2 linked regions of the Longimicrobium sp. genome follow. The protein of the gene in region 2 interacts with the protein of the main gene of each other region in a pairwise test. Links are inferred from orthologs where the notes say so. Each region holds a gene or a part of one and is shown on either strand. Other genes may lie near its edges.

Region 1 (3,877 bases), on a different replicon or contig from region 2:
ACGGGGAAGACCGCCCGCGTGCTCGTGATCGCCCAGGGCGACCGCGCGCGTGAGGCGGAGGAAGCCGGTGCCGATTTCGTGGGCACCGAGTACGTCCAGAAGATCAAGGACGGCTGGCTGGATTTCGACGTCTGCGTCGCCACGCCCGACATGATGGGCCAGGTGGGCCAGCTGGGGCGCATCCTGGGCCCCCGCGGCCTGATGCCCACGCCCAAGGCGGGCACGGTGACGATGGACGTTTCGCGCGCGGTGCGCGAGATCAAGGCCGGCAAGATCGAGTTCCGCGTGGACCGCACGGGCAACGTGCACGTTCCCATCGGGAAGGTGTCGTTCGAGCCGGCGAAGCTGGAAGAGAACCTGAGCGCCTTCATGGACACGGTGATCCGGGCCAAGCCGGCGGCTGCCAAGGGGCAGTACGTGCGCGGGGTGACGGTTTCCAGCACCATGGGACCCGGCGTTCCGGTGGATGCCAACCTTTTCCGGCGGAGCTGAGCGGATGAGGAAAGACGAGAAGAACGTCGTCGTCACCGAGCTCCAGCAGAAGCTGGGCGACGCGAGCGCGTTCTACCTGACGGACTTCACCGGCCTGAGCGTGAAGCAGATCACCGAGTTCCGCAGCCGTCTGCGCAAGCAGGGCGTGGACTACGTGGTGGTCAAGAACACGCTGGCCATCCGGGCCCTCGACGGCCTGGAGCTGCCCGACATCGCGGGCTTCTTCACCGGCCCCACGGGGGTGGTGATCGGCCGCGAAGACGCGGTGGCGCCGGCCAAGGTGCTGGCCGACTTCGCCCGGGAGTTCGGCGACCGCCCCACCGTGAAGGTGGGCGTGGTGGACCGGAAGCCCTTCGACCCGGCGCAGGTGCGGCAGCTGGCCGACATGCCGCCCCGCGAGGTGCTGCTGGCGCAGATCGCCGGCGGCCTGCAGGCGCCCATGGCGCGCCTGGCGGGCGGAATGAGCCAGCTCATCGCCGGCTTTGCCCGCGCGGTGGACCAGCTCCGGCAGCAGAAGGAAGAGGCGGGGGCCTGAGGGCCCTTTCGCCCATGAGCACGCCGGCCCCGGGCCGGAACCGATCTGACATTCCTGTACGAACGAACGTAGACTAAAGGAGCCCCTGAGATGGCGACGCTTACCCGTGACGAGCTGCTCGACGCGATCGGCAACATGACCGTTCTCGAGCTGTCCGACTTCGTGAAGGCTTTCGAGGAGAAGTTCGGCGTGACCGCCGCGGCCCCCGTGGCCGTCGCCGCCGCCGCGACTGGTGGACCCGCGGCCCCGGCCGCCGAGGAGAAGACCGAGTTCGACGTGGTGCTGATGGCCGCCGGCGAGAAGAAGATCCAGGTGATCAAGGTCGTGCGCGAGCTGACCGGCCTGGGCCTGAAGGAAGCCAAGGACCTGGTGGACGGCGCTCCGAAGACGGTCAAGGACGGCCTGACCAAGGACGAGGCCGAGGCCATGCGCGCCAAGCTGACCGAGCAGGGCGCCACCGTCGAGCTGAAGTAACCGGGCGAGCCGGCGCGCGGACCCCCCCGGGGCTCCGCGCGCCGGACCGCGAAGCCGGCGCGGCCAGTGGGCCGCCCCGGCTTCCCTTTCCGGTTACTCCAGCGCGGCGGCACATGGCACAGAGCAGGACTACAATCAAATTCCGACGGACGGTACGCCGCCCCGCCGAATCGCATTCGGTCGGGGTCGTTTGCGCTTTTCCGAATCCACGCACGCTGAGAGGGAGACCCACTTGGCAACGCTGAACAAACCGATCGTCTCATTCGCCAAGCTGACGTCGGGGATGGAGCATCCCAACCTCCTCGACGTGCAGCTGAGGGCGTTCGATACGCTTCTCCAGACCGACGCCGCCGCGCGTGAGCGCGAGGACGTGGGGCTGGAGCGCGTCTTCAACGAGATCTTCCCCATCTCGGACGTCAACGGGAACTTCTCCCTGGAATTCGTACGGTACTCGCTGGGCGAGCCCAAGTACGACATGGAGGAGTGCATGGAGCGCGACATGACGTACGCGGCTCCGCTTAAGGCGACGCTCCGGCTGGTGGTGTGGGAGGACGTGGGCGACGAGCGCCGTCCCAAGGACATCATCGAAAAGGAAGTGTACCTGGGGGACCTGCCGGTCCTGACCCCCCTGGGCACCTTCATCATCAACGGCGCCGAGCGCGTCATCGTCAGCCAGCTGCACCGTTCGCCGGGCGTGGTGTTCGAAGAGAACACCCACCCCAACGGCAGCAAGCTGTTCAGCGCGCGCATCATCCCGTTCCGCGGGTCGTGGGTGGAGTTCACCCTCGACATCCACGACGTGGTGGCGGTGCACATCGACAAGAAGAAGAAGTTCCCCGCCACGGCGCTGCTGCGCGCGGTGGGCTTCAGCCGCGACGCCGACATCCTGGGCGTGTTCCTGAAGCGTGACACCGTCGCGCTGAACACGCTGGAGCAGGCCACGGGAAGCGGCCGCCGCGGCGAGGTGTTCCACGGCTTTTTGGCCGAGGACGTGCCGGACCCGGCCGTCCTGGGCCCCAACGGCCCCGTGCTGTACCGCGACATCGTGCTTCCCTCGACGGGCGAGGTGTACGAGCGCGGCCGCCGGGTGACCCCCGAGCTGTACGCGTCGCTCCGCGAGGCCGGCGTCACCACGCTTCCCGTGGTGGCTTCGGCGCTGGTGGCGCGTGCCGGCGACGAGATCAACGGCGACACGCTGGGGCGCATGCTGCGCGCCGGCATCGAGTCGGTGGCCACGTACCGCGCGACGAGCCAGAGCGGCTCGGCGCTGCGCGCCACGCTGGCCAAGGACCCCACCCGCGGCACGCTCGACTCGCTCTTCGCCATCCACAACCTGGTGCGCCCGGGCACGGCCCCCGCGCCCGACACGTGGACCGAGGAAGAGTTCCTGGCCGAGGGCGACACCATCATGCACGTCGCCGACTTCCTGGCGGCGTGGGCCGAGCGCGGCGCGCAGCCGGTGGACCCCATGTCGCGCGAGGGGCAGCGCTCGGTGGAGGAGCGCATGCTGCGCTTCGCCCAGGAGCGCGGCATTCGCTACGTGTGGGAAAGCTTCCGCGACGACCGCACCGAAAAGGCCGGCAAGCCCAGCCGCGTGCTGGTGTACGAGCTGAACCGCGTGGTGCAGGTGTACGTGGCCGTCTGGCGGCTGCTGTTCCAGCCGCGCACCTCGCTCGTCGTCACCGGCGAGCTGACGGGAAGCGGCAACGGCACGGCCGCGGCCAGCACCGACTACTCGGAGTACACGGAAGAGGCGCTGAACAAGCGCTACGACCTGGGCCGCGTGGGCCGCTACAAGATCAACCAGCGGCTGGCGCCGGCCTTCGAGTCGCTGGGCTACACGGTGCCGCCGGCCGGCATGACGGCGCTCACCGCGCAGGACGTGCTGGCGATCCTGTGGCAGCTGATCGAGCTGCACGAGGGGCGCGGCGAAACGGACGACATCGACCACCTGGGCAACCGCCGGGTGCGCTCGGTGGGCGAGCTGATCGCCAACCAGTTCAGCGTGGGCCTCAGCCGCATGGCGCGGCTGGTGCGCGAGCGCATGTCGATCGTGTCGGACCCCGACAAGATCAACATCGACGACCTGGTGAACGCGCGCACGGTGTCGGCGGTGATCCAGCAGTTCTTCGGATCCAGCCAGCTCAGCCAGTTCATGGACCAGACCAACCCCCTGGCCGAGATGACGCACAAGCGCCGTCTTTCGGCGCTGGGGCCGGGCGGTCTTACCCGTGAGCGCGCCGGCTTCGAAGTGCGCGACGTGCACTACTCGCACTACGGGCGCATGTGCCCGATCGAAACGCCGGAAGGCCCGAACATCGGCCTGATCAACTCGCTGACCACGTACGCCCGGATCAACGACCTGGGCTTCATCGA
Region 2 (7,706 bases):
GAGGTGAAGCTCTTCGGCCTGTCGCCGTACCTGATCGAGCAGTACCGCACCCTGGCGGACGGGTTCTACGAGGCCAACCGGCGCCTGGCCATCCGCCGTTCGCTCGCCAGCACCGGCCTTACCCTTCTTTCGACCCTCGGCTACTACGCGGCCTACGCCACCATCATCTACCGCACCGTCCTGGGCCGGCTGACGCTGGGCGACCTGACGCTGCTGGCGGGCACCTTTTCCCGCTCGCGCGACCTGATCCAGCGCATGCTGCTCTCCACCACGGAGCTGTACGAGCAGGCGCTGTACCTGGACGACCTCTTCATCTTCCTTCGCCTGCAGCCGTCCATCCGACGCACGGACGCGTCGCTCCCCTTCCCCGATCCCATCCGCGAGGGGTTCGAGTTCCGCGACGTCTGGTTCCGCTACCCGGACGGGGAGGAGGGCGCCGCCGATCGCCCCGACGACGATCCGTCGTGGGTGCTGCGCGGCGTGTCGTTCCGCATTCGCCCTGGCGCGCGGCTGGCGCTGGTGGGGGAGAACGGCGCGGGAAAGACGACCGTCACCAAGCTGCTGACGCGGCTGTACGAGCCCACCCGCGGCGCCGTGCTGCTGGACGGCCGTCCGCTGGGCGACTACGACCCGGCGGATCTCCACGACCAGGCGGGGGTGATCTTCCAGGACTTCGTGCGCTACGACATGACGGCGGAAGAGAACATCGCCGTGGGCCGCATCGGCGACCTGGCGCGCGACCCGGCCGCCGCCCGTCCGCGGGTGGAGGGGGCGGCGCAGCGGTCGCTGGCGTCCGAGGTGGTTGAGGCGCTCCCCAAGCGCTACGGGCAGATGCTGGGGCGGCGCTTCGAAGGCGGGGTAGACCTGTCGGGCGGGCAGTGGCAGAAGGTGGCGCTGGGGCGCGCCTACATGCGCGACGCCCAGCTGCTGATCCTGGACGAGCCCACCGCCGCCCTGGACGCCCGCGCCGAGTACGAGGTGTTCCAGCGCTTCTCGGAATTGACGGCCGAGAAGATGGCCGTCCTGATCTCGCACCGCTTCAGCACCGTGCGGATGGCGGACCGCATCGTGGTCCTGGAGCACGGGCGGGTGCTGGAGGAGGGGACGCACGACGAGCTGCTGGCCCTGGATGGCCGCTACGCCGAACTGTTCAACCTGCAGGCCGCGGGTTACCGTTGACGGGTTTGATTTTGGCCCCGGGCGGGCCACGTACAAACCCCGTTCACCTTCCCATCCGGCGCTCGCGGCCCCATATTCCCGGGGCACCTCCCCACCACAGAGGCGCCGGCGCACACCCAGCGCAAGTCGTTGGGCAGCAAGCAGTTTCGCGATACCGTCACCCACGCTTCGGGAGCCCTCCAGGCCCATGTCGTTCGTTCACCTGCACTGCCACTCCGAGTACTCGCTGCTCGACGGCGCCAACCGCATCGGCGACCTGATCAAGCGTGCCAAGGACTTCGAGCAGCCTGCGCTGGCGCTCACGGACCACGGGTGCATGTACGGCGCGTGGGTCTTTCAGGAGGCCGCCAAGAAGGCCGGGATCAAGCCCATCGTGGGCATGGAGGCGTACGTGGCGCCGGGCGCGCGGACGGACCGCAGCAAGGCCAAGGGCGAAAAGGGCTACTACCACCTCGTACTTCTCGCGCGCGACTACCAGGGCTACAAGAACCTCACCAAGCTCACCTCCATCGGCTACACCGAGGGGTTCTACGGCAAGCCGCGCATCGACCGCGAGGTGCTGCAGAAGTACTCCGAGGGGCTGATCGTGACCTCGGCCTGCCTGGCGGGCGAGGTCGCGCAGCACCTGATGGAAGACCGCTGGGAGCAAGCGCGCGACGCCGTGGCGTGGCACCAGGAAACCTTCCGCGACCGCTACTACCTGGAGGTGCAGGGCCACGACAGCCCCGGCCAGGAAGAGCTGAATCGCCGCATCTTCAAGCTGGCGCAGGAGATGAGCGTTCCCGTCGTGGCCAGCAACGACGCGCACTTCCTGAACGCGCACGACCACCAGGCGCACGACGTCCTGCTGTGCATCGGGCTGGGGAAGGACTTCAGCGACCCCAACCGCATGAAGTACGACGGGCAGCTGTACTTCAAGAACACCGACGAAATGCGCGAGCGGTTTCCCGGGCGCCCCGACGTGCTCGAGAACACGCTGCGCATCGCGGACGAGTGCAACTGGAGCTATCCCAAGGGATACCAGGTGCCCGCGTTCCCCGTGGCCGAGAAGGGCTTCACCAGCGAGGCCGAGATGCTGGCCGACTGGGTGTGGCGCGGCGCGATGGAGCGCTACGCCAAGGACGCCCCCGCCGGCGCCGACCCCCGCACGGCCCTCGCGCCGGAGCTGGTGGAGCGCATCGACTACGAGCTGAGCGTGATCAGCAACCCCAAGATGGACTACTCGGGGTACTTCCTGATCACCGCCGACTTCATCCAGTGGGCGCGCGACCACGACATTCCCGTGGGCCCCGGGCGTGGCTCGGCGGCGGGAAGCATCGTGGCGTTCTGCACCGGTATCACCGACTGCTGCCCCATCAAGTTCGACCTGCTCTTCGAGCGGTTCCTGAACCCCGAGCGCGTGTCGATGCCCGACATCGACGTGGACTTCTGCTTCGAGCGGCGGGGCGAGGTCATCGAGTACGTGCGCGACAAGTACGGCCGCGACGCGGTGGGCCAGATCATCACCTTCGGGACGATGAAGAGCCGCGCCGTGATCAAGGACGTGGGCCGCACCCTGGGCTTCGCGCCGGCCGAGACGGACAAGCTGGCGAAGCTCATCCCCAACGGCCCCGCGTACTCGCTGACCGTCGAAGAGGCGCGCGACAAGATCCCCGAGATCAAGGAGCTGTACGAAAAGGACGCGCGATACCGGCAGCTGCTGGAGTATTCGTCCACGCTGGAGGGACTCTCGCGCCACTCGTCCGTGCACGCCGCCGGCGTCGTGATCGCGCCCGGGCCGCTGGACGAGTACGTCCCCGTCTGCACGCAGAGCACCAAGGGCTCGGGCGGCAACGGCGAGTCGGTGATCGTCACCCAGTACGACATGACGTGCCTGGAAAAGGCCGGCATGCTCAAGATGGACTTCCTGGGGCTGAAGACGCTCACGGTGATCTACGACACCGTGGCAGACATCCGCCGCCGCTACGGCGCGCTGAAGCACCCCACGACGGGCGAGGAGTACGCGCGCGCCGAAGACATTCCGCTGGACGACGCCGAGGTGTACGCCATGCTGGCGCGCGGCGGCACCGCGGGGGTGTTCCAGTTCGAATCGGCGCTGGCGACGGAAAAGCTCCGGCAGATGAAGGCCGACCGCTTCGACGACCTCGTCGCCGCCAACGCGCTGCTGCGTCCCGGCCCGCTGGACATGGGGATGGACACGGTGTACATCCGGCGCAAGCTGGGGCAGGAGCCGGTGAAGTACCCCTTCCCCGAGCTGGCCGACGTGCTGCAGCCCACCTACGGCGTGATCGTGTACCAGGAGCAGGTGATGCGCATCGCGCAGATCCTCTCCGGCTTCACGCTGGCCGAGGCCGACGTGCTTCGTAAGGCGGTGGGCAAGAAGGACGCGGAGCTGATCGCCAAGGAGCTGGGCAAGTTCGTGGAGAAGGCGGTGGAGAAGGGCCATCCCCGCCAGCAGATCCAGGACCTGTCGGACCAGATCGAGGCGTTCGGACGGTACGGATTCAACAAGTGCCTGCCCGGCGACACGGAGGTGCTGGATTCCTCGACCGGGCGCCTGGTGCGCATCGACGACCTGTACCACGGCCGCGCCACCCTGGGTACGGTGGCCACCTGCCACACCGACGTGCTGAAGCTGGGCCACGGCGCCGTCGCGGACGTGGTCGACAACGGGATCAAGCCCGTTTACCGCCTGCGTACCGAGTCCGGCCGGGAGATCGAGGCGACGGACAACCACCCGTTCTTCACCATGGGCGGATGGAAGGCGCTCGGCGCGCTGGATGCCGGTGAGCACATCGCGGTGCCGCGCTCGCTCCCGGTGGAAGGCTCCGCTACGTGGCCGGAGCACGAGGTGATCGCGCTGGGGCACCTGCTGGCCGAAGGCAACCTGTGCCACCCGCACTCGGTGTACTTCTACAACCAGGACCCGCGCGAGATCGCGGACTACGTGGCGGCGGCGGAAGCGTTCGGCAACGTTCGCTGCACCTTCGGCGAGAAGGACGGCACCACGCACGTGTACGCGGCGCGCGAAGAGCGCCGCGAGGAGCCGGGGATCTTCGCCTGGGCCCGGCGGCTGGGAATGCTGGGGAAGACGGCCACGCAGAAGGAAGTGCCCGCCGACGCGTTCACGCTCAGGAACCGGCAGATCGCCCTTCTCCTGAGCCGCATGTGGGCCGGCGACGGCCACATCAACGTGGGCGACCGCAACGTCTACTACGCCACTTCGTCCTCGCGGCTGGCCCGCCAGGTTCAGCACCTGCTCCTTCGCCTGGGCATCCTGGGCCGCGTGCGGGAGGTGAGGTTCCCGTATCGCGGCGGGTGGAAGGCGGGGTGGCAGGTGTTCGTCACCGGCAACGAGAACCTTCGCCGCTTTTCCATGACCGTAGCGGCGAGCTTCCTCAGCGCCGAGCGCCGGCACGCCGTGGAGCAGCTGGTCCTGGCGCAGCCGGCGGGCGGGCCCTCCAAGGACCTGGTGCCGGTCGCCGTCCGCGGCCTGGTGCGGGCGGCAAAGGAGCAGTCGGGGCAGACCTGGGCACAGGTGGAGCGCGCCGCAGACGTTTCGTCGCGCGACTTCTATCCCGTAGGCACCAACCCCAATAAGATCGGGTTCACGCGCAGGACCATCGGCCAGCTCGCCGACCACTTTGCCGACGTCCAGCTGCGGGCGTACGCGGACAGCGACGTGCTGTGGGACCGCGTGGTATCCATCGAGTACGTCGCCGACAAGCAGACGTACGACCTGGAGGTGCCGGGCACCCACAACTTTGTGGCGAACGACATCATCGTCCACAACAGCCACTCCGCCGCGTACTCGCTGGTGGCGTACCAGACTGGCTGGCTGAAGGTGCACTACCCGGCCGAGTTCATGGCGGCGCTGATGTCGTCCGTGGTCGACAAGATCGACGACGTGGTGTCGTACATCGCGCAGTGCCGCGAGATGGGTCGTTTCATCCCGCGCGTGGGCCGCGAGGGGATCGAGGTGCTGCCGCCCCACGTCAACGAGAGCAACTGGAAGTTCACCGTAGTGGGCGAGGGCGTGGGCAAGATCCGCTTCGGGCTGGGCGCCATCCGCGGCGTGGGCGAGGGCGCGGTGCGGTCCATCATCGCCGCGCGGGTCACGGAGGGGCCGTTCACCTCCATGTTCGACCTGCTGAGCCGCATCGACCTGCGCCTGTGCAACAAGCGCGTGCTCGAGGCGCTGATCTGCGCCGGTGCGCTCGACGGCTTCGACGAGGACGGCGGGCGCAGCCAGCTGCTCGCGGGGCTGGACTCGGCGTTCGCCAACGCGCAGATGATCCAGAAGGAGCGCGAGAGCGCGCAGGACAGCTTCTTCGACATGCTGCTGGGCGGGGGCGACACCGCCGCCGCCACGCTGGTGCAGGCCCCGCCGCTCCCCAAGGTGGACAAGTGGACGGAGACCGAGCGGCTGGCGCGCGAAAAGGAGATCCTGGGCTTCTTCATCAGCGGCCACCCGCTGAACCGCTACCGCGAAGACGTGGCGCTGTTCGAGGCGCGCAGCAACACGTCGATGCTCAAGAACCAGAAGGACTGCAAGGTGGAGCTGGCTTGCGTGGTCACCGAGGCCGCGCGGCAGATCAGCAAGAAGGACGGTTCGGAGTGGGGCCGCATCACCGTCGAAGACTTCCACGGAACGGCCACGGTGCTTGCGTTCGGCGAGTCGTGGGCTAAATACAAGGAAGTCCTCAAGCAGGACGCGCCCGTCGTCATCCGCGGCGCGGTGAGCAACCGCGAGCGCGACGAGGAGGACCCGCCCCTTTTCCTGGACAGCGCCGTGGCCCTGGGCGACATTCGGGAAAGCGGCGACGTGGGCGTGCAGATCGAGCTGGCGTCGGCCGGGATGGACCCCGCCGCCGTCGCGGCGACCAGGGACATCCTGGCGAAGCATGCCGGCGCCGGCGCGCTGTTCGTCGTCTGGAAGAACGGCGGGGGCGAAGGCGAGGCGCCGCGCCTGCGGTCCCGGGCGGTTCGCGTGGCCCCGCGCGACGAGCTGCTGATGGAGCTTCGCGAGGCCCTGGGCGACGACCGCGTCCGCCTTCACCGCGACGCGGCGGCCGTGGTGGCCATCCAGCGCGAAGAGCGCTTCCCCCGCCGCGGCGGGGGTGGAGGCGGGGGATTCAGCATCAACAGCAGCGGCGGGGAGTAGAGCCGGGCGCACTCCCTACACCGGCCTCGCTCCGGCGGTTCAAACCGCGGCTGGAACTTCACGAAGTCCGCCTGCGCGGACTGCACGGGTAAATCAAGCGCGCGAAGGCAGGACACGCGCACTCTACTGGCTCCCTCCCCCCGCGGGGTTTGCGGGGGAAGGGTTGGGGATGGGGGGCGCCCGCGGAGCGAGCGGGGCTCAGCCCCATCCGGCACGAAGTTCTCCCTCTCCCCTGCGAAGCGGGGGCAGGGGGCCGGGGGAGGGGGCTGCCTGGACATGCGAGGCGGCCCCTCGAACCCCGATCGAAGTTCCCCCTCTCCCGCGCGGTTTGTGGGGGAGGGGCCGGGGGAGGGGGAACCTCCCCGCACGATGACCCAGCAAGGAATCACGACGTGGCAACGGTAGCCCACCTGGACTTCGAGCGCGCCATCGCCGACGTGGAGGAGCAGATCGGATCGCTCCGCACGCTGGCCGGCGAGCGCGGCGTAGACGTAACCACCGAGCTGGCCGCGCTGGAGCGCAAGCTCAACGGCCTCAAGGCCGACACGTTCGCCAACCTGTCGCCCATCGAGCGGGTGGGGGTGGCGCGCCACCCGCGCCGGCCCTATACGCTGGACTACCTGGAGCTGGTGTTCACCGACTTCGTGGAGCTGCACGGCGACCGGCAGTACCGCGACGACGCCAGCATCGTGGGCGGCTGGGCGCGGCTGGACGGCGAGTCGGTGATGGTGCTGGGGCAGCAGAAGGGGCGCGACATGAAGGAGAACGTGCTGCGCAACTTTGGCATGCCGCACCCGGAGGGCTACCGCAAAGCATTGCGGTTGATGAAATTGGCTGAGAAGTTCAACCGCCCGCTGATCACGCTGATCGACACCATGGGCGCCTATCCCGGCCTGGGCGCCGAGCAGCGCGGGCAGGGCGAGGCCATCGCCCGCAACCTGCGCGAGATGGCGGCGCTCAAGATTCCCAGCATCGCCACGGTCATCGGCGAAGGCGGCTCGGGGGGCGCGCTGGCCATCGCCGTCGCCGACCGCGTGCTGATGCTGGAAAACAGCATCTACTCGGTCATCAGCCCCGAGGGGTGCGCGGCCATCCTGTGGAAGAACGCCACGGCCCGCGACAAGGCGGCCGAGGCCATGAAGATCACCGCCGTCGACCTGAAGCGGCTGGGGGTGATCGACGAGGTGATCCCCGAGCCGGCCGGCGGGGCGCACGGAAACTGGGAAGACGCGGCGGCGGCGTTCAAGGAGGCCCTGGTGCGCCACCTGAACGAGCTGCGCGCCCTGCCCGCCGACGAGCTGCGGCGGACCCGGTGGCAGAAGTACATGGGGATGGGACGCTGGCGGCACGCCGGCTGAGCCCT

What was found. The genes of interacting proteins can lie anywhere in the genome.
Region 1: the proteins of dnaE (region 2) and rplL interact in binary tests that used the Escherichia coli proteins (3 or more experiments, as listed by UniProt). The link is inferred for Longimicrobium sp. from one-to-one orthologs.

The regions. Positions count from the first base shown.
Region 1 is NZ_DATBNB010000205.1:1,925-5,801, reverse strand. The notes cover bases 1-2,809. They hold rplL (50S ribosomal protein L7/L12), read left to right. Parts: upstream 1-1,117; coding sequence 1,118-1,501; downstream 1,502-2,809. Other genes in these bases: rplJ (50S ribosomal protein L10), read left to right, coding at 497-1,027; rplA (50S ribosomal protein L1), read left to right, coding at 1-492. UniProt on the Escherichia coli protein: The binding site for several of the GTPase factors involved in protein synthesis (IF-2, EF-Tu, EF-G and RF3). Is thus essential for accurate translation.
Region 2 is NZ_DATBNB010000558.1:5,185-12,890, forward strand. Bases 974-6,543 are described here. They hold dnaE (DNA polymerase III subunit alpha), read left to right. Parts: upstream 974-1,366; coding sequence 1,367-6,343; downstream 6,344-6,543. Other genes in these bases: VIB55_RS15280 (ABC transporter ATP-binding protein), read left to right, coding at 974-1,179. Also shown: more of VIB55_RS15280, read left to right, coding at 1-973; VIB55_RS15290 (acetyl-CoA carboxylase carboxyltransferase subunit alpha), read left to right, coding at 6,736-7,701. UniProt on the Escherichia coli protein: DNA polymerase III is a complex, multichain enzyme responsible for most of the replicative synthesis in bacteria. This DNA polymerase also exhibits 3' to 5' exonuclease activity. The alpha chain is the DNA polymerase catalytic subunit.